3 regions of the Methylobacterium sp. WL7 genome follow, and region 3 is predicted to be linked to each of the others. Evidence: riboswitches for the same ligand, from Rfam matches in the RefSeq annotation. Region 3 holds a riboswitch; each other region holds the start of a gene.
The links. A riboswitch is a leader RNA that binds a small molecule or an ion and turns the genes downstream of it on or off. The one in region 3 is predicted to bind cobalamin.
Positions count from the first base shown of each region.

Region 1: it holds a riboswitch for cobalamin, as region 3 does, so the genes downstream of both, FV233_RS22890 (TonB-dependent receptor) here and FV233_RS06135 (CbtB domain-containing protein) in region 3, are expected to answer to the same signal.
Region 2: it holds a riboswitch for cobalamin, as region 3 does, so the genes downstream of both, FV233_RS18975 (TonB-dependent siderophore receptor) here and FV233_RS06135 (CbtB domain-containing protein) in region 3, are expected to answer to the same signal.

Region 1 covers NZ_VRVG01000118.1:3,486-13,788, forward strand. Annotated here, with positions in the region: gene FV233_RS22885 (multidrug efflux SMR transporter) at 316-642, shown strand; gene FV233_RS22890 (TonB-dependent receptor) at 674-2,698, opposite strand; cobalamin riboswitch at 2,938-3,137, opposite strand; gene FV233_RS22895 (cell wall hydrolase) at 3,556-4,146, shown strand; gene FV233_RS22900 (hypothetical protein) at 4,609-5,019, shown strand; gene FV233_RS22905 (transglycosylase SLT domain-containing protein) at 5,376-5,921, opposite strand; gene FV233_RS22910 (flagellar hook-length control protein FliK) at 5,881-7,494, opposite strand; gene FV233_RS22915 (hypothetical protein) at 7,491-7,940, opposite strand; partial or broken gene FV233_RS22920 (transposase) at 8,160-8,356, opposite strand; gene FV233_RS22925 (IS481 family transposase) at 8,930-9,934, opposite strand; partial or broken gene FV233_RS22930 (transposase) at 10,045-10,218, opposite strand.
Region 2 covers NZ_VRVG01000080.1:11,310-21,612, forward strand. Annotated here, with positions in the region: partial or broken gene FV233_RS18955 (IS5 family transposase) at 1-492, shown strand, start outside; gene FV233_RS18960 (hypothetical protein) at 571-1,095, opposite strand; gene FV233_RS18965 (carotenoid oxygenase family protein) at 1,633-3,069, shown strand; gene FV233_RS18970 (heparan-alpha-glucosaminide N-acetyltransferase domain-containing protein) at 3,387-4,541, opposite strand; gene FV233_RS18975 (TonB-dependent siderophore receptor) at 4,568-6,676, opposite strand; cobalamin riboswitch at 6,786-6,996, opposite strand; partial or broken gene FV233_RS31235 (transposase) at 7,124-7,409, opposite strand; gene FV233_RS18980 (L,D-transpeptidase) at 7,545-8,105, opposite strand; gene FV233_RS18985 (hypothetical protein) at 8,313-8,777, shown strand; gene FV233_RS18990 (efflux RND transporter periplasmic adaptor subunit) at 9,016-10,303, shown strand, end outside.
Region 3 covers NZ_VRVG01000013.1:54,058-64,360, forward strand. Annotated here, with positions in the region: gene FV233_RS06105 (precorrin-8X methylmutase) at 1-569, opposite strand, end outside; gene cobG (precorrin-3B synthase) at 566-1,927, opposite strand; gene cobN (cobaltochelatase subunit CobN) at 1,924-5,499, opposite strand; gene cobW (cobalamin biosynthesis protein CobW) at 5,572-6,606, opposite strand; gene FV233_RS06125 (DUF1636 domain-containing protein) at 6,603-7,016, opposite strand; gene FV233_RS06130 (CbtA family protein) at 7,009-7,743, opposite strand; gene FV233_RS06135 (CbtB domain-containing protein) at 7,760-7,942, opposite strand; cobalamin riboswitch at 7,976-8,171, opposite strand; gene FV233_RS06140 (DUF4424 domain-containing protein) at 8,400-9,422, shown strand; gene FV233_RS06145 (coagulation factor 5 8 type domain-containing protein) at 9,646-10,303, shown strand, end outside.

The sequences.
Region 1 (10,303 bases), on a different contig from region 3:
CTGGATCGGCACTGTCGTGGCGCCGTCGGCCGGGGCCTCGGTGCGCGCGGCGACCATGATGAGGAGGCGTTAACGAAGGGCCAACCCGGCCGGACGTTGAATTCGGGGCTCCGCCGCGCGTGCCCGGCGCGGGGAATTCGAAAATCTTCATCGATTCGGCGGAAAAGGACTCCCGAACCCTCGCGGCACCTTATGGGGGGAGGCTGCCGCGCACAAACTGCGACCCGCCGTCCTTGTCTGATCGTCCCTGGCGATCCGAAGAACCGTTGTTCACTTGAAGCTGGCTCCGCGCCTGCACAAAAGGTCTTCCGCGCGATGAACCCTTACCTGATCCTCGGGCTCGCGATCGGCGCGGAGGTCACCGCCACCCTGGCGCTGAAGGCCGCCGACGGCCTGACCAAGCCGGGGCCGACCCTGATCGTGGCGGTCGGCTACGGCACCGCCCTGTGGCTGATGTCGAGCAGCATGGACATGCTGCCGATCGGGGTGGTCTACGCGATCTGGTCGGGGGTCGGCATGATCGGCGCCGCGCTCGGCGGCGCGTGGCTGTACGGCGAGGCGATCAGCCCGACCATGCTGGTGGGGATCGCGATCATCGCGGTGGGCGTGGCCATCCTGGCGTCCGGGCAGGGCCAGCACTGAGCCGGATCTCCCCGGGCCGCCGGGTCCGCGCTCAGAAGCGGCCCGCGATGGTGAGGCGCACGGCCGTGGGCTCGACCGGGTGGAACACGCGGTCGGTCAGGCCCTCGGCGGGCTCCCCGGGCAGGCGCGAGACGTAGGCGTAGGTGATCTGGTCGGACCGGCTGTTGGTCAGGTTCAGCACGTCGAGGGAGACGCTGACCCCGTTCTCGAAGGCGTAGCCGACCCGGCCGTTGAACAGGGCGGTCGGGCGCGAGCGGATGGAATTGTCCTCGATCAGCGGGCGCGGCCCGAAATACCGGAACCGCAGGGAGCCGAACCAGCCGAGCGGCTCGCCGAAGGTGATGCCGGCCGACGCGATGGTGGTGGGCGCCTCCGGCACCCGAGTGCCGACCGGGTCGACGTCGGAGAACCGGGCGTTGGTGATCGTCAGGTCGCCCTCCAGCGACAGGAACGGCGTGAGCGCGTAGCGGTTCGTCCACTCGACCCCGAAGCGCCGGGTCGGGCGGCTCGGCTCCGTGGTGCCGGTGTCGCCCTGGAACAGGTTTTCGGACGCGAAGTCGAGCCGGAACAGGGCGAGGCTCGTCTCCAGCCCGGCGATCGAACGGTTGCGCAGCCCGACCTCGTAGCCGGTCGAGGGCACCAGGAACGGCGCGCGGGCGATGTTGAACAGGGGGCTCGCCGGATCGACGGTGGCGGTCACCCCGCGCACGTCGTTCGAGTGGAAGCCGCCGCCGTAATTCACGTAGAGTTCGGTGTCGAACCACGGACCGAGGGTCAGGCCGAGCTTCGGGTTGACGATGGCATCGCGCGCCCGCCCGGAATTGGCCGGCGTGTCCGAGGCGACGCGGGCCGCGTAGCCGTCGGCGCGGAAGCCGAGGCTGGTGCGCAGCCAGTCGGTCCAGCGCACCCGGTTGTCGAAATAGAAGGCCCCGCTCGTCTCCAGCACCCGGTCGTCGAGCACCCCCGAGCGGTATTGCCGGTTCGTCGTGTTGAACAGCCCGACCCGGATGCTGTCGGTCCGGGTCTGCACGCCGACCTCGTTCTCCATCGGGCGCCCGAACAGGTCGCCCTGGAAGATGTGCAGCGCCTCGCCGCCGCCGATGATGCGCTGGTCGAGCTGGTGGAACTGGTCGCCGCTGACCGGATCGTTGAGGACATAGGTGAAGTCGTTGAACAGGTTGAGCTGCGAGCGGATCACGTAGGCCGAGGCCCGGGTCAGGCCGGTTTCGTCGGTGCTGCTGAAGCGGCCGGACAGCGAGAAGCGGCTCGTATCGCCGCCATCCGTGGGGTTGATCGTGCCGTAGCGGCCGATCAGCCCCTGCGCGACCGCCCGCTCGGGGATCTGGTTGGTGGCGGTCCAGCGGCCCGCATAGGCCATGCCGGTGACCGAGAATCCGTCGAGCGCCGTGCCCTGGCTGTAGCGGGCGACGGTGCTGATCTTGCGCAGGGCGTCCGGGACCACCCAGGGCCCGTCATAGACCTGCGCGTCACCCGCAACCAGAAGGTTGCCGTCGCCGAGCGGGGTCGAGGCGATGCTGAGCGCCCGCTTGTAGCCGAAGCTGCCGATGGCGGTGAGCGCGAGGTTCTTCTGGACGGTGTCGAGATAGTCGATCCGCACCGAGCCGGCGGAGGCGAAGTCGCCGTCGCGGACGAAGTACGGCCCCTTGTGGAACTCCACCGCGCCGACGAGTTCGGGGATCAGGAAGTTGATGTCGGCATAGCCCTGGCCGTGGGCGTGGGTGCGCATGTTGAGCGGCATGCCGTCCAGGAACAGGGCGATGTCGGTGCCGTGATCGAGGTTGAAGCCGCGCAGGAAGAACTGGTTGGCCTTCCCCTCCCCGCTGTGCTGGGTGACGATCAGGCCCGGCACCGCCTCCAGCACCTCGCCGGGACGCGTCACCGGCCGGCTGTTGAGCTGGGCGCCCGTGATCACCCCCGCGCTGGCGGAATCCACGGTCAGGAGCGGGCCGCCGATGCCGGTCACGCCGCCGACATAGCCGGCACTCGCGGCCACCCCGCCCCGCGGCGGCGCGGAAGGCTCCGCGGTGACCGAGATCTCGTCGAGCGTCGCCTCGGCGTCCGGGCTCGGCCGGGTTCCGTCCCGGGCGGAGGCCGCCGGAGGCAGCAGGGCGAGGGCCGTCAGCACGGACAGTTTCAAGAGCGCACAGCGCGGGACAGGATGGGGCACCGGACCTCGGGCGACGGCAGTGGCACGTCACCGCGAACGAGGCCGCGCCGACCGCGCTCGCGCGGGCGTCCCGGCACCCGCCAGGACACCCCGCCCAGCGCGTTTCGCGTGTGACCACGACGGACGGCAGGTCTCCTGGCTCACGGGTCGCAGCCCTCCCGTCGTCTTCCCGGGCGAGGCGGCCCAGTGACGTGGTGACGAGAAGGCTCACCGCTTACAGTTGCGGGGGCAGCCGCGGCTTCGGGGAAGCCCCCCTCACCGCGTTCCCTTTTGATCCCCGAAGGGAACCGTCCCGGCCACATTCCGGCCAAGGCGTGGGTCCCGTCAACGTCCCGGCACCGGTTGGCGGCGTGTGTGTCTATCGGATGACACCGGGCCCCCGCCCGGCTCCCGGTTCCGCCGGAAGAATCCGCCGCCCGCGGGGCTGCTCCCTCGGATCCCGGACGCTCGGGGGCGACGCTATGGTTTTGGCACCGCAGCGTTTTTCCGGCCGGACCTGCGGCTCCCGCTGCGGCCCCGGTCCGTCCCCCGGGGGGCCGCGTTCCAGGGCCATCCGCCGGTCCGCCAGCGCGGGCAGGCCGGCGTTCGGGGCGGTCCACGCATGACGGCCCGCCACATCCTCGCCGCGAACGTGCACACAAGCTTGGCGCGTACAACGATCGAGTGTGGCGACGCCGGGATGGGCGATCGCCCTGCCCCGAGGCCGGAGGACGGAGCGCTGATGCATGCAGGGTAGCGAGAGGATCAAGGCCGTTTCCGGGCTGGTCGCGCTGGCGCTCGCCGGCGGGCTCGGTGCGTGCAACACCGCGTCACCCCTGACCACAGGATCGATCCCCGACCGCAAGCCGTCGATGGTGGTCACCGACGCCGAGCGCGACTGCCTCGGCCGGGCCATGTATTTCGAATCGAACCGCAGCGACGAATCCGGCCTGCTGGCGGTCGGCACCGTGGTCATGAACCGGATGGAGGCCGCGATCTTCCCGGGCGGCATCTGTGCCGTGGTCGGGCAGCCCGGGCAGTTCGCCCCCGGCGTCCTGACCAAGCCGATGCAGGACCGCGACCTTCAGAAGGTGGCCGACGCCGCCGACGCGGTGCTGGCGGGCGAGCGGCACCCGAAGGTCGGGAAGGCGATGTATTTCCACACGGCCGGCCACCACTTCCCGTACAAGAACATGCACTACGTGGCCGTGGCCGGCGGCAACGCCTTCTACGAGAAGCGCAACACCCGCGCCGCCAAGGCGGAAACGCCGGCGCCCGCCGCCCTGCCCCCGTCGGTGTCGAGCTACGCGGCCGGCCCGGCTGCGCCGACGCGCTAAAGCCGTGCCCGACCGCGTTGGGTCGGGAACGGCTCTAAGCTCTTGTTTTGACGCGCGTTCCTGCGACGAACCGGAGCCACGTCGTCGGAGCGCGACCTCGAGCCGCGCGCGGCAGGCGCAACGATCCGGACGGCCCTGCCGGATCCGGATCGCGGTTCCAGCCGGGGTCCCTCCCCTTTTCGCGCGCCTGCGCCCCGTGACAATCCGCTCGCGTCGCGTGCGGATCCCGCCGCGCCCGATACATCGGGACGCGGTTCCCGCCAGGGACGCGGATCCACCGGCATAGAACGAGCCGGTGTTGTCGATCGCACCATCTTGACCGGTCATGGCAGATGAAGTGACATCGCGCGCGACGGTAAATCTGTTGATCGGCTTCGCGACCCGCGGAGGCGCGATTTACATCGCCGGACGACGCCTTAGCTTGTCGGTTAGAACTACCCACGAATCACGGATCTGCCGCCGATGATCGCCCACAGGGTAGCGCTCGCTGGTGCGGTCCTCATCCTGAGCATCGCACCGGCAGCCTCTCAGTTGCGCCGCCCGATGACCTGTACGGAGGACGTGTCGGTGGGGCTCGACGCGGCCCCGGGCCCCGAGGGCGCGAAGCCGCAGCCGCACCGGGCGCGGACCTTCTCGATGGTCTCCGGCGGCGGCTTGCTGACCGTCCTCTCCGCCGGGCGCTCCGACTATTACGAATGTCAGGTGGCGTCGCCGCGCTTGAACGAACGGACGCCGCGCAACGCGATCAAGTGCCAGAACGGCGTGTATTTCCTTCTGATCGACCTGAACAAGCTGAACTTCGTCGAGGCGCAGCTGAATCCGGAGGACCGCGGCGAGATCAGGATGAGCTACGGAAGCTGCAAGATCCTCTGACGGCGCTCAATCCATCCGGATCAGGATGTAGGCCGAGACCGCGATGATCGCGATGGTCACCGCGAACAGCAGAAGCGTCTTGGCGAACGCGCCGTCGGGCGGGTCTGGTGCGTCGTTCATCCTGCTCCCCCAGCCCCGGAAGGATGGTGGCGTTTGCCGTCTTGCTCAACGTATGAGCGGCCAATAGGCAGCATCCGCATAGAGTGGTCAGTAATCTGCGCTGTTGGCGCTGAAGAATCCGTTTCTCGTCCGCGTCTCTCGACGCCCGGCCGAAAGCGACGCGACCTGCTGCGGGGCGGATCGGCGCCGGCCACCGTGACCGAGCGTGGCCGCGGCCACCCCCGGTCGAAGGGGCATCACCGGCAGAACTGCGTCGCCGCCGGGGTCCATTGCCCGAATCCGGTCGCGACCATGTTGGCGACAACCCGGCAGATATACTGTTTCTGCGCCGCATTGTTGTTCGGCCCGGCATGGTAGCGGGCCACCGCCATCGTCCAGCTGCCCTCGCGCTTCTTGAGCTCCTGGAGGAATTGGGTGGCGTACTCGACGTTCGCGTGCGGGTCGATCATGGCCTCGACCGAGCCGAACTTGCCGCCGTGATAGAGGTGGTTGATCTGCATGCAGCCGAGGTCGATCAGGCGGATGCCCTTGCTGCGCGCTTCCGTGAAGCGGGCGATCACGTCCCGCGGCCCCGTCCCGAAATAGGCGGTTCCGGCGATGTTCATGGCGTAGGGCTGGAGGGAACCGCGCTTGCCGGTCTCGGTCAGGCCGACGGCGTAGAGCACGCCCAGCGGCACGCCGTAGCGGGCGGAGGCGCGCCCCATCTCGGCCTCGCAGACATTCGCGGCGGCCGGGACAGCGCTAGAGATAAATGCCGCCGTCGCGAGGACGTACCGCTTCATCCGTCCGTTCTCCTTCGCGTCTGTTGCCGGCCTGGCGCTGCGCGTCCTGCCGCTGTCTGGCGCCCTCGTTGCCGGGGCGGGCCCCGCCGTCGGCGAACGACGGGGACGCCTGCGATTGCGAGCCGCCCGACGCGGTCGACGCCTCGGCGGGGCGCGCCTGCCCGACGGTGACCTCGGCCTGGTAGCTGCTGTGGCTCAGGAGGTCGGTGAGGATCGCCGCATCCTTGTGCAGCAGCGCGGCGGTCTCCGGCTGCGAGGCGCGCAGATGGGTTTCGAGCTGGCCGTTGGAGAGCCGCATCTCCACGGTGACGACCCCGAGATCCTCCGGCCGAAGCTGGATCTTGAGGACGCGCAGCGGCCCGTCCGGGACGCCGCCGGCCGTCGGATCGGCGTGGATCCGGCCCTGCGCGGCGGCGGCCGCGGTCGCGCGCTCGAGCTCCTCCCGGATGGCCGTGGCGATCATCGGCAATGATCCGGCGGGCAGGCTCGTGGCGGTCCCGGTCCCGTCGCGCGATGATCCGGCCGACGCCGCGGCATCCTCGGCGTGCTCGCCGATGGAGGCGAGAACGGCCCGCTCGACCCCGGAGACCACGCGGCCCGGCGCGGGTGCGATGCCCGCCGGCTTCTGGGGGCCGGCCTCGGCGTCGATTGCCGTGGCCGCGCGCCGCGGATCCGGCTCCGACCGGACCGGCGGCTGAAGCTTCAGCGCCGCCGCGGCATTCAGGGCCGGCAGCGCGGACCGGGTGCCTTGCGGATCGAGGACGCCGAGCGCGGGGCCGGCAGGCTCTGCCGGCCCCGCGCTCGCAGGCTCGGGCGCCGGCGCGCCGCCCGCGACGACGGGCTGGAAATGAACCGCGCGGCCCAGCACCGCGACGTTGCCCGCAGCGGCGCGAAGGACCTTCGCGACGTCCGCGTGCGTGGGTCCTTCCGCGTGCGTGGGTCTGTCCGCCCGCGTGAGGCCGTCTGCGCGCGTGGGGCCGTCCGTGGGCGCAGGTTCGTTCCTGCGCGCGGGCTCGTCCGCATGCGTGGCCTCATCCGTACTTGTGGGTCCGTCCGCGCGCGTGGCCTCGTTCGTGTGGGGTGGGTCCGCATCCACGCTCCCGGCCAGGGCCGATGCGGATCCCGATGACGGTTCGCGAACCGGCGCTCCCGTGGAACCGAGTGCGGACGCCGACAGGCTTCCGGTTCCGGGAACGGTCGGTGCCGCAGCAGGCCGATCCCGGGTGGCCGTCGCGGATTCGGAAGAAGCCGCGGTGAGAGCGGGCGGTGCCGCAACGCGCAGGAGATCTGCCACCAGGGCTGCGGCAGAGCCTGCCGGCATTCCGGGTGCGGCCGGGGCCGCGACGGTTGCCTCCGGAACAGCATCGCCCTCGGCGTCGTCGGGCTTGGCCTTCGCGGCGTCGTCCTTGGCCGGGGACGCCGGACCGGTCCCCGAGAGCTCGCGCAGGACAGTCCCGAAGGCGCTCTCGCGTCCCGTCCCCTGCTGCGGCGCATCGCCGTTCGCATTGGCCGGCACGATCTCGCGATCCGGCTTCGGGGTGGGATTCGGAACCGCGGCGGAGATCGGATTCACGGGTTTGACTTCCGAAGGAGTTGATCGATCCGGCCAATCATGGCCTCGGCTTTGGGGATCAGGCTGCCGGGTTCGTCGGCTGCCGCCTGGACCTGCGCACGCTTCGACGATTCGGCATCCGGCGGGGTGGCGGACCGGGCCAGCCCCCGTCCGATCTGGTCGGCCATCGACAGGGCGGCGTCGAGGAGTTGGACGTCGCGCGCCGGCAGCCTCGCCCGGTCCACCGCTTTGAGCTTCTGCAGGGCCGTCTGGAACGTCGCCAGGGTCACGATCTCGGCGGCCGCGCGGTAGAGCTGGGCCTGGGTCGCTTCCAGGCTTTCCGGGGCGCAGAACAGCAGCGCCTTGTCGGCCGCCATGAGCGCCGTGCCGGTCTTGCCCTCCTGGACCGCCGTCCGGGCGATCAGCAGGTAGAGATCTCGCCGGCTCTCGGGCGCGAGTTCGTTCATGATCCGGGTGAAGGCAGCGAAGCGGGCCTCGTCCTGGCCGAAATTTAGCTGCGTCAGCTGATAGGCGAAGCGTTGCCGGAAGTTGCCCGCGTAGATCGAGTGCTGGAAGCGGCGCAGGTACTGGATGGGTAGGACGTCGAATTTCTTTAGGTCACGGTGGCGTTCGCCAGGGCCCTGCCCAGGGTCGAGATGACCATGCCATGCTCCTATGGCCTGTCGTCACTTGATCGAGTCGGGCGAGGCAGCGAGCAGAAGACACCTGTGAAGCTGCGGGCGGTTTTCTCATCTCGGGTCGCGACGGCGCGCTACTCCTTGAGTCGCGCCCAGAGGCGCTCGTTGATGTTGCGGTTGGGGTAAATTAACTCGGGGCAGGCATTCGGTGCCTCGTTGCGCTTGGTTGGGATTGCAATGCGCGCGTTGGGGTTCCATCGCGCGTCACGGTGTTGCTTTATGCCGTAAAACGGTTGGCGACAGGGTTTAGGTTATAGATGCCGGTATGCTGCCTGGGACGGGTGAACGGCAGTCGCGGACGCGGCATAGGTTGAAGACTAGCTCTGCAATCAGAACTACCTTTCAGAAATCGACCTCGACGAGTGCCAATATTCTTGGTCGATCGCCGGGCATGCGTGGGTAATGAGGACTGGCTCGGCAAAATGGGAGCCATTTTATTTATGAAAACTGTGCAACAATTGGGCCCTTTCATTTGCCGATGAGGAAAAAGAGTTTTTCGCGACACTCAGTGATAGCTGGTCTGACAGTCAGATTTTATTTTTCGCGAATCCGGGGGGGGTCAAAACACAACTGGGGCGAATCTGGGAGATATTTTCGTATTTGGACTCATCGGGCTCGGCGATGACCTATGTGCTATTTAAGTTTTTCGGTCCCTAAGGTGGTAGACAATCCCCCGCCTTACCGACACAGCACCTGTATCGGCGAGATCGCTGGCACGCCGCTCACTGTTCGCGGGATTGGCCCGGGGCCCACCGCAATTAGATGTTTGGTCCCGGCATGTGGTGTGACGGATTGAGCCTGAAGCGTTCGGGCTCTTTCGTCCAGGTCTGGCAGATAAATTCGTAGGGGGTGAGGCCTCGCAGGGTCTCCAGCCGGCGACCGTAGTTGTAGGCTTCCACGAACAGTTGCAGGTGGCGGCGCAGCTCGTCGTGGTCGGTGTAATGGTAGCGCTTGACCGTGGCGTCCTTGATGGTGCGGTTCATCCGCTCGACCTGGCCGTTCGTCCACGGGCAGCGTGGTTTGGTCAGGCGATGCTCGATCTTGCTCTGCTCGCAGGCCCATTCGAACGAGTGCCAGCGGTAGATGCGCGGCTCGTCGCGCTCTGCCCAATAGGCAGCTGCCTTGGCCTCGGCCTCCGCGTTCACCGGCTTGTTGTCGGTGAACTGAATGCCGTTGTCGGTCAGGACCGTGTAAATCGTGTAGGGCACGGCCGCGACCAGATCGCGTAGAAAGGCCGCTGCGATCCGTTGTGTCGCCTTCTCGTGAAGTTGAACGAAGGCAAATTTGCTCGTGCGGTCGATGGCAACGAACAGGTGGAGCTTGCCTTGTTCGGTGCTGACCTGTGCGATGTCGATGTGGAAGTAGCCGATCGGGTAGGCTTTGAAGCGCGAACGCTTGGGCTTGTCGCCGTCGACCTCCGGCAGTCGACTGATGCCGTGACGCTGGAGACAGCGATGCAGACTTGAGCGGGTCAGGTGCGGAATGCTGGCCTGAAGCGCGGAGAGGCAGTCATCCAGTGGCAGCAGGGTATGCCGGCGAAAGGCGACGATGACCGCCTCGTGCACCAGGCTCAGCACCGTGGAGTGAGGCTCCTTCGGTCCCATCCGCGCATCGGTGCTGGTCGGACGTGACCGCCACTTCTGCACGGTGGTCGGGCTGATCCCATAGTGCTTCGCGGCGGCTCTCACGCTCTCTCTACGAGCTTGGATTGCCCGACGGACCGTCTCAGTCGTTGTGGCGCTGCCGTGGAGAACCTGTCCCATAGCGCGTCCCTCCATGTGGCACCAGATGTATCACCACACGGCGGGACCAAACATCTGGCAGGCAGCGTCTTGACGTCGGTGGCCGGTGTCGTCTCCGGCCGAGACGCGGCTCCGAACATACCGGCAGCCCCGTCGAGAAGCTGACCCTTCCACGTCGTGATCTGGTTGGGATGGACATCAAAGTGCTGGGCCAACTCGGCCAGGGTTTTCTCCCCCCGTAGGGCGGCCAGAGCCACTTTCGCCTTGAAGGCCGGGAGGTGGTTCCAGCGCTGTCGCTTGCTCATCGTCGCTCCTGATCCGCAGCCATCTTGGCCGCCGTCAGGCAGAAATTCCACTCAGCCCCGCTGTGCAGATTACCCGAGCCACCTC
Region 2 (10,303 bases), on a different contig from region 3:
TCCCGGCGAAAAAGGGGGCTCTGCCACCGGCCCGAACCCGCCAGATCGAGGCAAGCCGGGCACGAAGCGCCACCGCGTCAGCGACGCGCGGCACGCCGCTCGGCTTCCGTCTGATCGGCGACAACAGCCACGACGCGCCGCAGATGGCCCCCACGCTCGACGCCCTCCCAGCGCTGCGGAGTGGCCGCCGGGACCGGCGTCGCCGACGCCTCGACACGCTGCACGCCGACAAGGCCTACGATGCCAGGTCCCGACGGAGGGAGTGCCGCACATGCGGGATCAGGCCGCGCATCGCCCGGAACGATGTCGAGAGTAGCCAGAGGCTCGACCGCCACCGCTGGGTGGTGGATCCTTCGACAAGCTCAGGATGAGGGCACCCACGCCTGGTTCAACCGCTTCCGCCGGTTGCCCATTCGCTACGAGCGGCGCGCGGACACCTACCAGGCCTTCACCAGCCTCGCCGCAAGCCTCATCACCGTTAACCAGATCCGAGCGTTGGTAGGCGTTTTAAGGCGGGATTGGCCCCCATGGATCAGGTGGCCTCACCGGCTGTGGCCCCGTCCGCCGCTCCTACCGGTTCGGCAATCCCCGCTGCTGACGCTCGCGACGGATGCTGTCGGCCTGGGCCATGATCTGCTTTCGAAGGCCTTCGAGACCGTCTCGCGTCTTTTCGTGCTCCGGGCCGGCCAGCGACGGATCGGGATAGAGCCGGTCCCATTCCAGGACCATCGAGATCGTACGCGCCGGCGTCGTGACGTCGCCGAAGGCATATTCGTTGACCGGCCGCCCGATCGTCTCGATCAGCGCGGCGAAAAGGGCCGGGTGCCCCGTCCGATCAAGATCGCGATGCGCCGCCAGGTAGCTGCGATAGCGCAGCTGTCCAGCATAGAACCAGAACGTCGCCTCGTCTCCGCGGCCCGCCCCGAGAAGGGGCGGCGCCTTCGCCATCACGTCGCTCGGAGGAAGCCGTGCAGCGGCTTCGGCGCCATCGGGCAGGTTGATCCCCTGTGCCGTCGCCGGGAGGGCCGTCAAGGAGGCCCACAGCGCAGCGATCGACAACGCGCCGCCACGGAGCCAGGATCTGCGATCCACCATGCTGCACCTCCTTCCTTCTGCCGGCAGTCCGGCTTCACGACTGGGCTTCGGCGGGCCCCTTGGCTCCGGCTTGGGGCAGACGGTTCTGTCAGGCCGTCGTGAGTGCGCCCGCTCTGCCTCGCGCGCAGGCCGAGCCGCCGCGTTCGGAGGGCAGTCGAGGACGTCACAAACTTGCTCGGGCCCGTGATAGCGCTAGCCGGGGCGGACGGGATTATCGCGGTGATCGGGTTCGAAACGGGGGACAATCGCGACGCGATCGGCTCGCCGCAGGGTCTCACGCTGGCCTGCGCCTCGGCTGAAGATCAGTGCGACGTGGCATCCTGCCAAGCGGCGTTGCCGCAGGCCGCTATCAGAGGCCGACCCAGCCGTCGACGTGGTGCAACAGTTTGTTCGGTTGGCCGACCGCGGGGATACATCGTCGGCCAGAGTGTCGCGTCGTCCCTTATGGACAGACCTGTCATTCTCGTTCGGTAACGGGGGGCGCCCCCGTCACGAAGGACCTCGTGCTTCATCCGCACCGCCCCGAGGCAGCGACCGATGCCGAACTTTATCGAGTCCAGCCTGCGCACCGCCGCTGAGGGGCTCGTAGCATTGGTGGCAGCCTGCAGCCGACTACGCCTGCCGGGGACGCCGCACCCCTTTGTCGTCGGTGTCCACGCGCCAATGCGTGAGGAGCTGACGCTTTGGAACTTACCGGTCACCGGGACGATCCCGGCAGGGCTCGACGGCCGCTACCTCAAGATGGGCGCCAACCCCGCCGGCCCGACGACGCGCGGTCACGATTGGTTCCTCGGCGACGGCATGGTGCATGGTCTACGTATCGAGAGCGGTAAAGCGCTGTGGTACCGCAACCGCTGGATCGGCTCGCGCGCGGCGTCCGCGGCGCTTGGCCGACCCGCCGCCCCCGGGCCGCGCCGGGGTGATGATACCGTCAACACCAACGTCGTCGAGATCGGCGGCCGCGCCTTCGCCGTGGTCGAGGCCGGCAGCTACCCTGTGGCGCTGTCAGAGGACCTGGAAACCCAACGCTACGATCCGTTCGACGGAACGCTCGCCGGCTCCTTCACGGGACACCCGCACCGCGACCCGGCGACCGGTGAGACACATGCCATCGCCTACGACGGCCGCGTCTGGGACCGCGTGCGCCACGTCGTCATCTCGCCCGCCGGTCGCGTCGTGCGAGACGTGTCGATCCCGGTCGAGCACGGCCCCTGCATCCACGATTGCGCGATCACCGCGCGCTTCGCGGTCGTGCTGGACCTGCCCGTCACCTTCTCGATGCGGGCTGTGCTGGCCGGCCACCGCTTCCCGTTCCGTTGGAACCCCACCCACAACGCCCGCGTCGGCCTGCTCCCCCGGCACGGCACCGCTGCCGACATCACGTGGTGCACGGTGGAGCCATGCTTCGTCTTCCACGTCGCCAACGGCTACGACACCACGGACGGGCAGGTGGTCCTCGACGTCATTGCGTACGAGACGGTGTTCGCCTCGGCCGGTGGCGGCTTCGACGCACCCGGACGGCTGGAGCGCTGGACCGCCGACCCCACGACGGGGCGGGTCGATCGGCAGATGATCGACCCCGCGGCGCAGGAGTTCCCCCGGATCGACGAGCGCCTATTCGGGCGGCCCCACCGATACGTCTACACGGGCTCAGTCCCCGCCGACGGCAACACGCAGCTCGTCGGCGCGACACGGCTCTACAAACACGATTTGGCGACCGGGGAGCGGCGCACGCACGAGTTCGGCGCCGCCCGTGTCCCGGGTGAGTTCGTATTCGTGCCGGCGGGGCCAGAGGCTGGCGAGGACGAGGGGTGGCTCGTCGGGCTCGTCATCGACACGGCGAGCGACACGACGGACTTCACCGTCCTCGACGCGCACGCGTTCGAGGCGCCGCCCGTCGCTACAGTCCACCTCGGGCATCGGATCCCACCAGGCTTCCACGGGAACTGGTTTCCAAAGCATTGCGCCGGGTGACTGTTGCCGGGCTCTTGGGGCGCCGGGGCGCGTTCACGTGCAAGAGCGTGCGATAGCCCACCTCGCCGCCCTCTGATGCAGCGGGCGTGGATCGGCTCATTTGCGTCGGGCTGGAGGATCTCGTCGAGCAGGGTGGCGCGCTCGTCGCTGAGTTTCCGGCAAGCGATCCGCCCCGGCCGGGACGGCGAGCCGGCATCGGTTGATGCCGAAATCTGCCGCCCGCGCGGATCAATGAGATCAACCGCAGGGTCGCCGTAGCCATAGCTTGAAGGCTCAGACGAAGACCGGGACACCCGGCTTCACTCACGCTCAAAGAACTAGAGATACTTGAGCCATGCGATATCGTGTCGAGCCGCCTTGACGCGCGAGAACCATGCTGTCGGCCAATAGAGTGGCGCGATCAGTCCGACATACCAGAGGACCACCCAGCCATAATTCGCGACGCCGAACACGGCGCCCTGCGTCGGCCCCCAGATGGCGACGGCGCCATGGTACAGGAGCCGCAGAATCGTGAGGTGGAGCAGGTAGAAGAACAACGGCGCTCCGCCGAACACCGCCAAAGCCGCGACGACCGAAGCTTCGCGCATCCGTTCCAGCGCGACGAGGAGCAGCGCTCCGATCCCGAGCGTCAGCAGCAGGAACAGCAGCGATGGCGGATACTTCGTGAGCGCGAGGAAGCTCATCGTGGTCCGGAGCGCATCGCCTTCGACCGCGAACCAGGGCTTGTCGCCGTAGCCATTCACCAGCCGCAGCACCGCGAACGCGACGAGCATCAAGCAGCAAAGAGCCATGAACCGGCGCTCGCGAGTGCGTTCCGCGACGCTCGGCAGGAACCACGGGCCGATCGCATAGCCGAGCACGATCACGCCGATCCATGGGATCACCGGATAGGTCGTCTTGGCGACCAGACCCAACGGCAACGCGATGACGTCGCGTTGGTGCAGCATCGCCCAGACCGGGAAGAGCGGTTGATCCGGCTGGAGGTGGAGAGGGTCGAGGAGGTTATGGCTGCAGACGATCAACAGCCCGACCGCGAACAGAGCCGGGCGTGGCAGACCGATCAGGGCCGCCAGGACGATCATGCAGACGCCGATGCACCAGATGACCTGCAGCCAGAGCGTCGGACTGGCCACGCCCCAGTACAGTTCCGACAGGTAGAGGACCTCCAGCGCCATCAGCACGAGGCCACGCTTCAGCAGGTAGGCCCGCGTCTCGGCCAGCGTGTGCCGGGTACCGAACAGGAATGCGGCAACGCCGGTCAGCGCGATGAAGATGGGCGCGCACAGGCTGACGACGAGGCGAGCCAGGGCCACGGCCGGCAGGGCGGTTCGGGCGTCGATGGGGTCGGCCACGGGCACGTGCAGGAACCAGGTCTCGCGCAGGTGGTCGAGGAGCATCAGCACCATCACCAGCCCGCGCAGGGCATCGATGGAGCCGATGCGGCCTGACGCGGCCGGTGCGCACGCCGACACCTTGGACGTTCCGGGATGCATCCTCATCAGAACCGTGCCGTCATGCTCACGGTGACCCGCCGAGGCTCGCCGACGCCGACCCAGAAGGTGTTGTAGGAGCGCTCGTAGGAGGTCGCGTCGAATATGTTGTCGACGTTGAGCCCGAAGCGCAGGTTCTCGTAGCGGTAGTAGGCCAGCGCGTCCGTCAGGATGTAACCCGGCAAGCGGAAGCTCTCGACGCCGGTGTCGCCGAGCCGCGAGCCGACCGCCCGGAACCCACCGCCGATCCCAAAACCCTTCCAGTCGCCCGCCTGGATCTCGTAGATGCCGAGCAGCGAGCCGCTGTGGCGCGGGATGTTGAGCAGCGGCGAGCCGACCCGCAGCACCTCGTCGCGGGTGACCGCCGCGTCGATGAAGGCATAGCCGCCGATCACCCGGAACTCCGGCGTGACCTGCCCGACCAGGCTGACGTCGAAGCCCTGGCTGCGCACCGCCCCGGCGGCGATCTGGAAGAAGAAGTCCGCCGGGTCGGTGGTGAGCACGTTCTCCTTCTCGATGTGGAAGGCGGCGGCCGTCACGCTGAGGCCGTCGAACAGGTCGAGCTTGGCCCCGACCTCGTAGGCGAACCCGGTCTCGGGCGCGAAGGGCCGGGACGCGCTGTCGAAGCCGGTGTTCGGGCGGAACGAGGCGGCGACGTTGCCGTAGAGGGCCAGGAACGACAGCGGCTGGTAGACGAGGCCGGCGCGGGGCGAGAACCCGGTGCGGTCCTGCTCGGTCCGTTCGTCCGCGACCTTGTCCCGGAAGGTCTGGTTGTAGAAGTCGGTGCGGTTGCCCAGCAGCAGCTTCCATTCCGGGCTGAGCGCGATCTGGTCCTGGAGGTAGACCGCCGTGTTGCCGACGTTCTCGCTGGCGCTGTAGCGGCGCGTGAACGGAGGCTTGGCCTGCCCGTAGACGGGGTTGAACAGGTCGATGGCGAAGGGGTCGAGGCGCGGGGTCGAGCGCAGCAGGTTCTCGGTGCTGTTGTAGCGCTCGTGCTCCAGGCCGAGCAGCAGGGTGTGGGCGATGGGCCCGGTCTCGAAGCGCCCGACGAGTTCGGCCTGGCCGATGGCGACGCCCCAGGTGAAGTCGTGCCGGCGGAACTCGCGCAAGAGCGTACGCCCGTCGTCGAGGATGCCGGTCGCGCCGGTCTGCAGGCCGGTCAGGCTGCCGGTGTTGAGGTGGGTGGCGACGCGGAGCTGCCAGTCGGTGTTGAAGGCGTGCTCCAGCCGCACCTGCAGGAGCGCGCTCTCGGACACGGAATCGTCGCCCGGCTCGCCGAAGAAGCGCGAGCGCGGGACGAGGCCGAGGCGATTGTTCACCGCGACGGTGCCCCGGTCGAAGGTCTGGCGGTTGCGCAGGTACTGCGCCTCGAACGTGATCTTGGTGTCGGGCGTGACCTGCCAGCTCACCACGGGCGCCAGGAGCACCCGGTCGCCGCCGACGAAGTCGCGAAAGCTGTCCTGGCGGGCGAGGACGCCGTTGAAGCGGTAGAGCACGCTGCCGTCCTCGCTCAGTGCGCCGCCGGCATCGACCGTGGTGCGGGCGGTGCCGAAGCTGCCGAACAGCGTGCCCATCTCGACGAAGGGTCGGGCTACGGGCTGCTTGGTCAGGATGTTGACGGTCCCGCCCGGATCGCTGCGGCCGTAGAGGGCGCCGGCCGGGCCCTTCAGGACCTCGATGGACTGGACGTTCTGGGTGTCGGGGGCGCCGTTGTAGCCGCGGGCGATGTTGAAGCCATTGAAGAAGATGTCCTGGGTCGCGAATCCCCGAACGGAGTAGAGGGCGAGGTTCTGGGCGCCGAAGTCGTTCTGCTTTCCGACCCCGGGCACGTAATCGAGCGCGCGCTCGACGCGGGTCGCGGCTGTGTCAATCAGGACTTCCCGGGGGATCACGTCGACCTGCTGCGGCAGGTCGAGGCGGGGCGTGATCGTCTTGGTGCCGCTGTAGAGCTCCGGCACCCGGTAGGTCGGCGTGGCGGTAAGGGTACCCTCGACCGAGAGCGCGTCGAGAACCACGGCGGCCTCTTCGGACCGTGCGGCCTGCGCGGTGGCAAGGGAGGGAAACGCACAGGCGAGCGCCAGCACGGGCAGGATCGGGATCGACGCGGAACGGGACAAAGCGGACGGCCTCGGGCAACGGCAGTGGCACGTCACCGCGAACGAGGCCGAAGCCATACGCACGCGCATGCTTCCGCACCCGCCGGGGCACCCCGCCCAGCGCGTTTCGCGTGTGACCACGACTGACGGCAGGTCTCCTGGCTCGCGGGTCGTCGCCGCCTCACCGTCTTCCCGGGCGAGGCCGCCCAGTGACGTGGTGGTGAGAAAGCTCGCCGCTTACAGTTGCGGGGGCAGCCGCGGCATCGGACTGACCCTCATGGGTTGGTCCTCACCGCGTTCCCTTTTGATCCCCGAGGGGAACCGTCACGATTACCATCAGCCGCATTGCCGCATCGCGTCAACTCGAAAAGCAGGTTCTATGTACCGGTGTATCCAAGATGCGACAGCGCGGTTCCTTGGGCGGTCCTTAGAGTCTGTCCGAGATCATTGTGTTGTTTGGCAGAGCTTTCATGTCATCAGGCGGATTGAGGCGAGCAAGAGGAAGGCGCGGGCTGTGCGTGAGCGGCATTCCCGGTCCTTGGCCAAGCGCCGACACCGGTTGAGCCAAGCAAACGTTCCCTCATCCTGAGCCTGTCGAAGGATCGACGATCCAGCGCTTGGGCGGCACGACGAAGCCCTTGGCCTAATCGGAGCGCTTGACGATCGTCAGCCTGAGCCGACGGCATGCCCGGCGCAGTCCGGCCTTAAACGCCGGCCCCTGATAGCCGCCGTCCGCGTACAGCCGCAGCAGGAACCGGCAGCAGGCCACCCACGCATTCGGGGCCGGAACTCGATGATCGGGCTGGCCTGTACGCGCGCCGACAAACTTCGCGCGCCCAGGCCGACACACAACCCTCGCCTGCCGACAGACTTCCCGCGCTCTCGCAGGTCAGTCCCGCACCACCACCTTGGTGCCGACCCGGACCCGGTCGTAGAGATCGACCACGTCCTTGTTGGTCATGCGGATGCAGCCCGAGGATACCGCGGCGCCCATCGTCTCGGGCTCGTTCGAGCCGTGGATCCGGTAGAGCGAAGAGCCGAGATAGAGGGCGCGGGCGCCCAGCGGGTTGTCCTGGCCGCCGGCCATGAAGCGCGGCAGGTCCGGGCGGCGGGCCAGCATCTGCTGCGGCGGGCGCCAGGCCGGCCATTCCTTCTTCATCGTCACCGTCTTGGTGCCGGACCAGGAAAAGCCCTGCCGGCCGACGCCGACGCCGTAGCGGATCGCCTCGCTGTTCCCGAGGATGTAGTAGAGCCGGCGCTGGCGGGTGGAGATCACGATGGTGCCGGGCTTCTCGGTGCTGTTCCAGCCGATCGTCTCGCGCGGGATCGCCTGGCTGCGGAAGACGTTCAGGAAATCCGCGAGCGGCCCGCTATCGATCGGGCCGGCGGAGGCGGGCGCGCTCCCCAGCAGGGCGCCTGCGAGCGCGAGCATCGCGATCCGTCTCGACATGGTCTGTCATCCTTTCACTTTGCCGGTCACTTGGCCGATCGCTTGGCCGGTTCTTGCCGACGGCGTCGGTCGTCGCGGCCGTGCCGCGATCCCTCGGGCGAACCGGCCCGGACTTCGCGGCGAGGTTGAGGCCGGCCGGGGGGCGCGGGCGAGTCGAGGCCTGCCTGTGTGCTCCGGGCAACACCGCGAGCCGGCGCGACGCCGTGGGTGATTGCGCCGGGGGACGGCCATGCTTATCTCGGGATCGTGATCCGATCCGTCGCCCTTCTGGCCCGCCGCGTCGCGGGCCCGCCGGACCGCCTCGTCCGGAGCCTCGCCGTGCTGGCGATGCTCGTCGTCGCGGTGGCTGCGCTGATGGCCGCGCCCCGGCCGGCCCGGGCCGCCCCCGTGGCGGGCCCGGCCTGCTGGGTGACGAGCCAGACCGTGGCCGTCCTGTCGGATGCGCGCAGGGTCGAGACCCGTAAGGCGTCCGAGGCCCGCCGGGCGCTGTTCGACGGCATCGACTTGTGTCCGGCCGATCTCGAGGTCGTCGGCGAACTCGGGCTTCCGCGCCGTCCCGTGGAAGCACCGCGGCCGCGTCACGCCTCCGCCGCATCCTATGGTTATGCCCCGGCCGTCGCGCCGGCTTCCGGACCGGACGAAGCCCTGCACCGGCCGCCCCGGGCGGCCTGACCCGCGCCGCCGGCTGTCCGCCGGCCGCGCGCCCGATCGGCGCCGTGTCGGCGCGAGGACCCTCGTGCCGGATCCCGGATCCGGCGCAACGGTCCAAACCCTCGATCGTGCAGCATCGTCCGTCCGGAAGCCGGAACACCCCGTTCGGGGAGATGCGCGATCCGCCTCGACGAGGCGCGGCCCTTCAGCGCCGCGCCGGCCTCTGCAGACGCATGTTTTTCCAGGAGCGTCGGAACCCGTGACCCGCACTTCGTCCGCCCGATTCCCGTCCCCCGTCCGGCGCAGCCCGCCGCGCGCGACCGTCCTGGGGGCGGCCGCCCTGCTGGCGCTCGGCCTTTCGGCCTGCAACCCGAAGCAGGCGGCCGCGCCGACGCCGCCGGTGCCTGAGGTCGGCTTCGTCACGGTGACCCCGCAGGCGATCCCCTACCTGCGCGACCTGCCCGGGCGGGTGGCGCCGATGCGCATCGCCGAGGTCCGGTCGCGGGTCTCCGGCCTCGTGGTCAAGCGCCTGTTCGAGCAGGGCAGCCAGGTCAAGGAAGGCGACATCCTCTACAAGATCGACCCGGCCCCCTTCGAGGTCGAGCTGGCGAGCGCGGAGGCCGTGCTGGCCCGCCACGAGGCCGCCCTGGTGCTGGCCCGCCAGCAGGCCGACCGGCTCGAGACCCTGCTGACCCGGGCCACCGCCAGCCAGGCGCAGTACGACGCCGCCTTCGCGGGCAAGAAGCAGGCGGAGGCCGAGGTCGCCGGCGCCAAAGCGGCCCGGGACCGGGCGCAGCTCAACCTCGGCTGGACCGACGTGCGCGCGCCGATCACCGGCCGGATCGGCCGGGCGCTGCTCACCGAGGGCACCCTGATCGAGCCGGGCTCGACGGGGGCGCTCGCCACGATCCAGCAGCTCGACCCGATCTACGTCGACATCACCCAGTCGGTGGGCGAACTGAACCGCCTGCGCCGGGATCTCGCCAGCGGCGAGCTCGCCCGGCTGGAGGACAACACCGCCAACGTCCACCTGATCATGGACGACAACTCCCTCTACCCGCTGGCCGGCCGCCTGCTGTTCTCGGACGTCACCGCCGATCCGAGCACCGGCCAGGTGACCCTGCGGGTGCAGTTCCCCAACCCGCACGACGAGCTGTTCCCGGGCATGTACGTCCGCGCCCGGATCAAGCAGGGCATCGATTCCGACGCCATCGCGGTGCCCCAGCAGGCGATCCAGCGCACCGAGGACGGCCGCGCCGAGGTCTGGCTGGTCCGGGCCGACGACACGGTGATGCGCCAGCCGGTCGAGGTCGGGCCGGTGGTCGGGCAGAACTGGCTGATCCGGGACGGGCTCAAGGCCGGCGAGCGGGTCATCATCGACGGCGTCCAGAAGATCACCGCGGGCGTGAAGGTGAAGCCCGTGGACCAGACCCCGCTCCACGGCGAGGAGAGCCCGAAGCACGACGCCGACGAGGCCCCCGACGCGCCCGGCGACCAGAAGCCAAGTGACCAGAAGCTTGGCGCCCCGAATCCCGGCGACAAGGCGC
Region 3 (10,303 bases):
TTCGATTCGGCGGCGCCGACGAAGCCCACCGGGATGCCGATCACGGCGGCCGGTGGCGGCACGCCGGCGTCCAGCAGCTCGAGCAGGCGGAACAGCGCGGTGGGCGCATTGCCGACCGCGACGATGCTGCCCGGCAGGTGCTCCCGCCACAGCTCCATGGCGGCGGCCGAGCGGGTGGTGCCCAGGCTCGCGGCGAGATCCGGCACCCGCGGATCGCCCAGCGTGCAGATCACCGCGTTCTTGGCAGGCAGCCGTGCCCGGGTGACGCCGTCGGCGACCATCCGGACATCGCACAGGATCGGGGCTCCGGCCTGGAGCGCCGCGACCCCGGCCTCGGCGAACCCATCCGACATCTCAACGTCCACGGGGAGGTCGGTCATGCCGCAGGCATGGATCATCCGGACGACGACGCGCTCGGCCGCTCCCGACCAGCGCGCGAGGTCGGCCTCGGCCCGGATCATCGCGAAGGAGCGCGCGTAGATCGCCGCACCGTCGCGGATATAGTCGTAGCGGGAGGCCGTCTCCGGCTCCGAACCTGCCTGGCGCAGGGCATTCTGGCTCGCGCTCATGCCGGTCTCTCGTTCCTCCCGAAATCCGTCACGGTGTTCCCCGGCGCGAAGGCGGCGGCGAGCCCGACGGTCTTGGCCCTTCCTAACCGCTCCAGCACCGCCTCGATAGGGAGGTGCATCGCCGGCTCATCGCCGGGCGCGCCGCCGATGACGGTGCCGTAGAGGCCACCTCTTCCGACGAGGGTCAGGTCGGCGGGGCCGGGCCGGGCGCAGCCCTTGGCGCAGCCGGAGACGTGGGCCGCGCGCCCCTCCAGGCCGAGGGGCGCGAACATCGTCGCGAGACGCGCGGCATCCACGAGCGTCGGCGTCGATCCGGAGGCGCAGGCCGGCGCGCCCGTACAGGCGGCGACGCTGCGCCGCGGATCATCGGGGGCGATGATGAAGTTGCGGGCCAGAGCCGTCAGATCTGCGGCGGACGGATCCTGAAGCGGCAGCAACACGAAGCCGCGGGCCGGGGACAGGCGGATCTCCTCGGCGCCGAGGCGGGCGGCAAGGCCCACGAGTTGGTCGAGGGCATCGGCCGTGCAGCGACCGAACGGCGCATCCACCGTGAGGATGCGCTGCCTTGGCGCCAACCATTCGACACCGACCCGCGGCGAGAAGGGCACTGCCCATCGGGAGACGCCACGGTGCCCCCCCTCCCGCACGGGAGAGGGCACCTGCGTCTGGATTTCGACCCGAACGGCATTGTCCAGTGCGCTGAAGTCATCGGGCGACAGATCGCGCATTCGCCGCAATCCGGTCCGGGCGAAGGCCTGCAGCAGTGCCGCTATCGCGGCCGGCGCCTCCTCCGCAGCGCAGGTGGCGAGATCGTGAAAGCCCTGACCTCCGGCGACCGCGATCCCGATGTCCCCGGATATATGTGAGAACAGGTACGCGTCGGCCTCCGGCAGCTCCGCACCCAGGCGCCCTTCGACCACCACCAGCGTCTTGGCCGGCAGCCCCGGCACGGCGAGCCCCGCCGCCTCCACCGCACGCGCGAGGGCCGGCACATCGAACGTTTCGGTCGGATCGCGGCCGGCGAGGGGGCTTGTCAGCGTCAGCCGCTGCGGGCCGCCATCGCTACGCGCGTCGCCGAGCCCGGCGGCTTCCAGTAGCCGGGCGAGCGGCGTGCGCGTCGCGTCGGAGACGCCGCGGATCTGGAGGTTGGCCCGGGCGGTGAGGTCGAGATGGCCGTTGCCGAAGCGGCGCGCGCCCTCGGCGACGGCGTGCGCTTGCGCCAAGGTCAGGATCCCGAGGGGGGGATGCACCCGGGCGAGCAGGCCGTCGCCGGTGGGCATCGGGCGGCTGAGCCCCGGGCACCAGCCCCGGCGCGCCGGAGCCTCGGGGAGCACCCGGCGATGGGTGGAGACAGTCATTCGGCCGCCTCCGGCATCAGCGCGTCGGCCGGCAGCGCGTTGCGCCGGCTGTGCCACAGGCCACGGTCGCGGGCCTCGTCGAACCGCTCCAGGATCGCTCGGGTCGCGGCCGGGTTGGCGGCGCGCAGGCGGTCGAACACGTCGGGATCGGCGATCCAGGCCGCGTAGAGGCGGTCGAAGCCGGCATCGGTCACGGCGTCGCTCGCCGCGGCCAGCACGAACACGGCGTCGAGGCCCTGAGCCAATTCCTGCGCGCCGCGGTAGCCGTGGCGGAGCTGGCCCGCGATCCAGCGGGCGTCCGCCAGGCGCCCGCCGATCAGCCGGGCGGCATCCTCCCGGGCGGTGCGGGCCTTCGGACGCTCGGGAACGGAGACGTCGAGGCTGTACAAGGTGGGGCTGGCGCCCTGGAGCGTGGCGGCGGCGGCGAACCCGCCCATCGCGTCCACCGCGGCGTCGCCGTCGAACAGGTCGCGTTCGGCCACGTCGAAGGCGTGAAGATAGGCGTCCGCCGCCGCGACCCGGGCGCCGAATTCCGCGTCCGGCCCCTCGCGGTCGCCGTAGGCGTGGCTGCTGGCTGCGAGGTAAGCCCGTCCGAGATCGGCCCGGACGTCCCACGCGCCGTCGAGGGCGGTGGCGGCCGTGGCGGCGCCGTAGCGACCCGGTGCCGCGCCGTAGACCCGGGCGGTCGTCTCACCACGGCGGCGCGCTGCAGCCAGGGGATTCTCGAAATCCTCCTCGTCCCGTTCGGCCACTGCGCGGGCGGCACGGTCGAGCAGCGCCAGCGTATCCGGGAAGGTGTCGCGGAAGGCGCCGGAGACGCGCACCGTCACGTCGATGCGCGGCCGGTCGAGCATCGCCAGCGGCAGCACCTCGAAGCCGGTGACCCGTGTGCTGGCGTGGTCCCAGACCGGCCGGACGCCCATCAGCGCCAGGGCGTGGGCGACGTCCTCGCCCCCGGTGCGCAGGGTCGGCGACGCCCAGAGATCCATGACGATCCGGGCCGGGTACTCGCCCTCGTCCTGGAGATAGCGGGTCACCACGGAGGCGGCGGCCTTCTCGCCCAGCAGGGCGGCGGCACGGCTCGGGATCGCCCGCGGGTCGAGCGTCGCGAGGTTGCGCCCGGTGGGCAGCACGTCGGCGCGGCCGCGGGACGGCGAGCCCGCGGGGCCCGGCGGCACGAAGCGGCCGTCCAGGGCCGCCAGAAGGCCCGCGCGCTCGCCGGCGGCGCTCGCCAGGACCGGCTCCGGAGCATTGTCGGGGGCACGGCCGAACACGTGCAGCCCGTCGCGGAACGTGGTCTCGCCGAGGTCACAGAGATGGGCGTCGAGGCGGGTGAGCGCTTCGTCCATGGGCGTGTCCGGCCCGATCCCGGCACCCGCCAGCAGTCCGGCGGCCTCCGCATCCTCCAGGATCGCGGTGGCGATCAGCCCGGCCCGGCGCGGATCGAGCACGTTGGCGGACGAATATTCCTCCACCAACTCGCGCAGGCGCGCGGCCTCCGGTGACAGGGCGTGCACCTCCGTATCGGGGGTGAGATGGCCGAGCGCGATCCCGCCCAGCCGGCGTTTGAGCGGCGCGGCCTCGCCCGGATCGTCCACGATGAACGGGTAAATGACTGGCAATCCGCCGACGCAGAGCGCCGGGAAGCAGCCGGGCGACAGTGCCACCGCCTTGCCGGGCAGCCACTCGGTGGTGCCGTGGGTCCCGAGCTGTACCAGCGCATCGAAATGCTGCCGGAGCCCGAGGTGGAACGCCAGGTAGGCGTGGGTCGGGACGCGCTCGGGATCGTGGTAGCCGGACTTGCGGTCGGGGTCGCGACCGCGGTCCGGCTGAAGGAAGAGCGCAAGTTTACCCGCACCAGCCGCAACAGCTTTGGCAGTCACATCGCGGCCCGCGGGTAACGCCACGTGCCCCCTCTCCCGTTCGGGAGAGGGTTGGGGTGAGGGATCAGGTCTTTCCGGACGAGGCGCATCCCTCACCCTGTCCCTCTCCCGCACCAGAGAGGGGACCCACGACTCCTCCGGTAAGGCGTGCGAAAGCTGCTTCTCTTCGAGGCTGCCCGGACCGCCGTGTGACGCTGGCCGACGTGCAGCGGCATCGACTGTGACCATCCGGAACCGGAAAAGATCATCGCGACACACCGGGTCGGCGGCCGGCTCGCCCCAGGCCGCGGTCAGCGCGTCACGCATTCCTGCCGGCAATCCGGCGAGCCAAGCGCCATAATCCGCCAGCGGGACCACGAAGCCGGTCTCGCCCTCGGTAAGCGCCTGCATCAGCACGGCTGGTTCGGGCGGCAGGCCGGTCGCGTAACCCGACCCGGCAAGATCGGAAAAAATCGCGCGGGCGCTCTCGGGGGTGTCGAGGCCGACCGCGAAGCCGGCCCGGCCGCCGCGGGCGGGATAGTCGGACAGCACGACGGCCACCCGTCGCTCGGCCCGGGGGAGGGCGGCGAGACGCAGCCAGCCCGCCGCCCGTTCGGCCAGGGCTTCGATGCCGGCCGGATACGGAACCGCCCGGCGCTCGGCGAAGCCGGCGACCTCGGCGGCTTCTTCCTTGAACGAGATCGGGAAACCGGAAAGCCGGCCATCGAATTCCGGCAGGGCGACCTGCATGGCGAGGTCGGCGGCGCCGAGGCCGCGGGCCGAAGCCTCCCAGGCCGCCTGGGGCGAGCCGACCGTGTAGGCCTGGAGCACCGGGCAATCGGCGCCATCGAGGACGAAGTCGATCCCGTCCTCCCGCGCCGAGAAGGCGGTGGCGGCGATCACCAGATCCGGCTTGCGGGCGCGCACGGCCTCGGCCACCGCCCGGGCCGCCTCCGGCTCCTTGAGGCTCGACACCGCCATCGGCAGCACGCCGATGCCGCGGGCGCGCAGCGACGCGACCAGGGTGACGAACGGCGCGGTATCGCCGCCCAGCACCGCGGAGCGGTAGACCAGCAGCAAGACCAGGGGTGCCGTGCCGGTCCGCACGTCGGCCAGCGGAACCGCCGTCTCGGCTGCCGCGATGGCGATGGTCAGAGGCAGCGCGCCGCAGCCGGGGCACCAGGGAAACCCTCGTGGCAGCGGCTGAGGCGGCTCGACCACGCCGCCCGCACCGATCCGGACGGCCAGCAGGCGCAGCATCCGCCGCAGGTTCTCCGGGCCGCCGGCGCGAAAATATCCGTCGAGCTGTTCGGCGAGGTCCGGATCGGTGGAGAAGCCGGCGAGCCGTGGGTCCGGCCGGTCGTCGCCCGGCAGCACCGCCAGCACGACGCCGTGCGCCCGTGCCGCGGCGGCACAGCGCTCGATGCCGTAGCGCCAGTAATCCAGCCCGCCGAGGCAGCGGATCACAACGAGCTTCGCGCGGGCGACGACGCGCTCGACGTAGAGGTCCACCGACATCGGGTGGCGGAGCTTGGCGAGCTTGGCGAGCCGCAGGCTCGGCAGCCCGGGCTCGCCGGCATGGGCCTGGCCGATGCCCGCGAGGTCGCTGTCGGTGAACGAGAGCACGACGAGGTCGCCGGGCTCCTGCCCGAGATCCACCGCCGCCTCGCCCTCGTCGAGGGAGACCGTATCGATGCGGACGAGATGCATGGCGCGCCTCCTAGGCCACGCCGGATCGGGCGTGCGCGCAGCGTCTCAACGAGGGAGCGCGCGCGATCGCGATCATCCCGCGAGCGCCGCGGCGACGGCGCCCTGGTCGAAGCCCTTCAGGCCGATCACCACAAGGCGCCCGTCCCGGTTCTCGCCCGCCCGCCAGGGCCGGTCGAAATGGTGAGCGACGCGCCGGCCGACGCCCTGCACCACGAGGCGCATGGCCTTGCCCTCGACCTCGGCGAAGCCCTTGATCCGCAGCACGCCCGCGGCCTCGGCGGCCTTCTCGACGCGGGCCGCGAGGTCGCCGGCGGTGACGGCGGGGCGGATCGGCAGGGCCACGGTCTCGAAGTCGTCGTGGTCGTGGTCCTCGCCGTCTCCGTGATGCGAGGGGCGGGCGTCGAGGTCGTCCTCGGCCGCGGCGCCGAGCCCGAGCAGCACCAGCGGGTCGATTGCGCCGTTCTCGGTCTCCACCACCTTCACGGCGCGGGGCAGCTGCGCCTCGACCTCGGCACGAACCCGGGCGCGGGTCTCGGCGTCGAGCAGGTCGGACTTGTTGAGCACGACGAGGTCGGCGCAGAGGAGCTGGTCTTCGAACACTTCTTCCAGCGGGTTGTCGTGATCGACCGCCGTGTCGGCGGCGCGCTGGGCGGCCAGAGCTTCGGGATCCTCCGCGAAGGCACCCGCCGCCACGGCCGGCCCGTCCACCACGGCGACGACGCCGTCAACGGTGACCCGCGAGCGGATCGCCGGCCACTGGAACGCCTGGACCAGCGGCTTCGGCAGGGCGAGGCCGGAGGTTTCGATCAGGATGTGCTCCGGCGGCTCAGCGCGACCGAGCAGGCTCTCGAGCGCCGGCACGAAGTCGTCGGCGACCGTGCAGCAGATGCAGCCGTTCGGCAGCTCGACGATGGAATCCTCGGTGCAGCCCTCGACGCCGCAGGCGGCCAGGAACGACTTGTCGAAGCCGACATCGCCGAACTCGTTGACCAGGATCGCCAGGCGGCGGCCCTTGGCGTTCTCGATGACGTGGCGGACCAGCGTCGTCTTGCCGGCCCCAAGGAAGCCGGTGACGATGGTGCAGGGAATCTTGGTCACGATGGTCATTCCGCAGCCTCCAAGGTGCCGGCCGGACGCGGGCGGGGATCGGGAAAGGGCGGGATGCGGGCGATCACGCCGGTCTTGAATGCGGCGGGGCGTTCCCGCCAGGGCACGATGCCGTCCGGCGTCGCCACGTAGGCCGCGAGTCCGTCCAGGATGGTGGTTGCCGACTCGGCCGGGTCCATGTCGCCGTAGACGTAGGTCCAGCGGTTCCCGGATGCGACCGCCACTGAACAGGGCCGCTTGCACACCGACAGGCACTCGACGCCCTCGATCCGCAACTGCCCGGCCGTGTTGCACGCGTGCAGGGCATCGAGCAGGCGCGTGCCGGCTCGGGGCCCGTCCGGATCGTCGCCCGGGCGGCGGCAGGTCGTGCAGACGTAGAGGACGGTCTCGGGGAGGACGGCCTCAGGCATGGGCCGTCCCGCGCGCGCTTCCGTGGCCGAGAGCCTGCCAGGCCCAGCCGAAGCCGAGGCCGATCAGCATCCAGAAGACGAAGCTGATCGCCAGCGAACGCGCCGCGAACTGCGCCGCGAGCGCTGCGGGAAGCTCCGAGGACACCTCCGAAGCCAGCGGCGCGCCGGCGACGTGCGGTGCCACGATCAGCACGAGCCCGCCCAGGATCGCGATCAGTGAGCGCCGGATCGTGATCAGGTACAAGCCCATCCCGGTGGCGGCGGCGGTCATGACCCACCACGCCTGTCGGGCGGCGAGCGGTGCCGCCTCGCTGCCCGGCAATTCCGGCGGCAATCCCAGGCCCGGGGCCAGGGCGACGCTGGCAAAGCCCGCGATCGCGAACGCCACACCGACCTGACGCGTCGGCTCACGGCCGCAGGCCAGGATCGCCGCGCCGAGCAGGAGGGCATAGCCGACCCCGCCCATGAGCGTTGCCAGAGCCGTGAAGGCCATCCGGGGCAGGCCCTCAGCGGGCTGCCACTCGGGCGCGGCGTCGGGGGTAGCGTGATCGTGCCCGGCATGCGCCAGCACGACCGGAAGGCCCCGGTCGGCCTGATGCGTCTGCTTGGTCTCGTAGCGCTCGGCCGCCACGATCAGCGGTGAGGTCAGCGTCAACTCGAGGCCCGTCACGACGACGGCCGCGAGGAAGCCGGCGGCCAGGGCCGCCGACAGAAGCCGGATGATCATCCCTGCGCCAGGGGCGTCAGTGACAGGGGAAGTTCTGGGTGTGCCGAAAATCGTGCGCGGCGTTGTGCAGCGCGATCGCCGGCGAGAAGCCCGCCATGAACAGCAGGCCGAGGCCCAGGAAGGCCGCGAGCGCGACGGCGACCGGGCGCTCTCCGGCGCGGGTGCCGGTGGCGACGGGGGCGAGGGTCGAGGTAGTCATCAACATGTCTCCAGCCGCCCCACCGGCGGCATTGCGGGATCTCGTCGTGACGGCAGGTCTCCTGGCTCGCGGCTCGGCGCGCCTGCCGCCTTCCCGGATCGCTCCGGTGGCCTACTGGCAGACGCTCGCCGCTCACAGTTGCGGGGGCAGCCGCGGATTCGAGGTTCGCACCCCTCACCGCATTCCCTTTTCACCCAGTCACCGGGGCACCGTCACGCCATCGTTGTAGACGCATGAAAGCTCTCGCACAACGGACGCGAAGCGGAATCGTTTCCGACTCTTGGGGTACGGCGCGGATATGCGGGTCGGGCGGTCACCGGGCGCGTCGAAACGCGTCCGGGCGCGAGTCGCCGACGCGCGCTTCCGCCGTCGCAGCTTGGCCGTCAGCACCGGCGCCGTGTAACGGCCGGCGTGGACGATCCCGGTCCGTATCCGATTCTCGAACCCGTGAGCGTTGATGTCGATGCGTACCTTGTCGCTGGCCCTCGCCATCCTGGCGGCGGCGTCCCTTCCGGTCCGGGCCGACGACCGCGCCGCCGCGCTCGTCGCCGGGGGGCTTGTCGTGGGGAAGACCGACAGGATCGCCCTGGCCGCGGAGGAGCTGTACCTTTCGGAGCAGGCCGTGCGGATCGACTATCGGTTCCGGAACCAGACCGATGCCGACATCGAGACCACGATCACGTTCCCGATGCCCGACATCACCGGCGACTCCGAGATGCTGGTCTCGATTCCCGATCCGGCCCACGACAACTTCCTGAAGCTCCAGGCCGCGGTCGATGGCGAGCCGGTCGAAGCGCAGGTCGAGCAGCGGGCCTTCCTGATGCGGAGCGCCACACCGCCCGTGGAGATCACCGCCGAGCTCAAGGCACTGGGGATCCCGCTCGTGCCGACCACCGCGGCGACGGAAGCGGCCCTGCGCCGGCTCGGCGAGCGCCAGCGCCGCGACCTGATCGCTGCCGGGATCCTGGAGCGGCAGGAGCACAAGGACGGGACGATCGCGGACGCCCCGCTCTGGACGCTGAAATCGAAGTTCTGGCGCCGGCAGGTCTTCCCGGCCGGGCGCGAGATCGCGATCCGCCAGAGCTACGTTCCGAGCCTCGGGGGTCTCGCGAGCCTGTCCTACGGCGCGCCGACCCTCGACCCGGCGCAGAAGGCGCACTACGCGATCCGATATTGCACGGACCCGACCTTCGAGCGGGTGGCCCAGGCCCTGTATCGGCGGGCGAGTGCCGACGGCAGCCGGGCGTTCCAGGCCTACGAGCGATCCCTCTCCCACGTGATCACCTCCGGGGGCGACTGGGCCGGCCCGATCGGCGTGTTCAAGCTGGTCGTGGACAAGGGCGATCCCGCGACCCTGGTCTCGTTCTGCGGTGCCGAGGTGAAGAAGACCGGCCCGACGACCTTCGAGATGATCGCGAGGGACTACGTTCCGAAGCGGGATATCGATATCCTGCTGCTCAAGACCAAGTCGGGCGGATGAGACGGTCGGGCGGTCTCGAGTGCTCGCCGCCGAAGTGGATACCGGTTCGGCGTAAGCGAGCGCGTTGCATCAAGAACTGAGGGCCGTTCCCGATTGCCCCCCGATCGGGAACGGCCCTCACGGCGGGCCCATGGGCTTGACGGGCTGGGTTCGATACGGGCACCGCCGGGCGCGCCTTCCGGCCGCGTCCTCCGCGTCCGGTCCAGACCGCTTCGGAGACACGATGGCCCCGGCAGACGCCCCGACACCCGCCCTCGTCGATCTCGCCGCCGGCCGCGCCCCGCAGAGCGTCGTCGAGGCGGATGGGACCTGGCTGGAACTCGACCTCGGCGGCCGCTTCCCGGTCCAGTCCGTCGTCGTGATCCCGGGCGGGGAGGGCGGTTCGGCCGCTAAGGGCGCCATCCTGTTCTCGCAGGACGGCGCATCCTGGTCCGAACCCGGTATCGCGTTCCGTCAGGTCGAGTCGGGTGTGGGCACTGCCGTCATCGAGGCAGATGAGCGCGCCTGGACGCGCTCCGTGCGCGTTGCGATTCCGGCCGCGATGCCGAACGCCACGGTCCGGGTCATGTGCGAGGAGGCCGCGTTCGACCTGATCGCCCTGCGGGCTATGCTGGGCCTCGACGTTTCGCTCCTGAACGAGAAGCCCGGCGCCAACGCCTTCACCGCCTACACCCTGGAGAGCAGTCCGGGCCGCACGAGCCGCGCCCTGGTGGGCGTAGCGGTGTACCAGAACGGCGCCTTCGGCAACTGCCTGATCCAGTACATCATCGCGCTGTCCGTCGCGAAGGCGCTGAACCTGAAATACGTGGCGGTTCCGAAGTTCGACCGCAGCAAGGTCATCTTCCTGACCGAGCGTCTGACCTGTGACGGCATCACCTTCC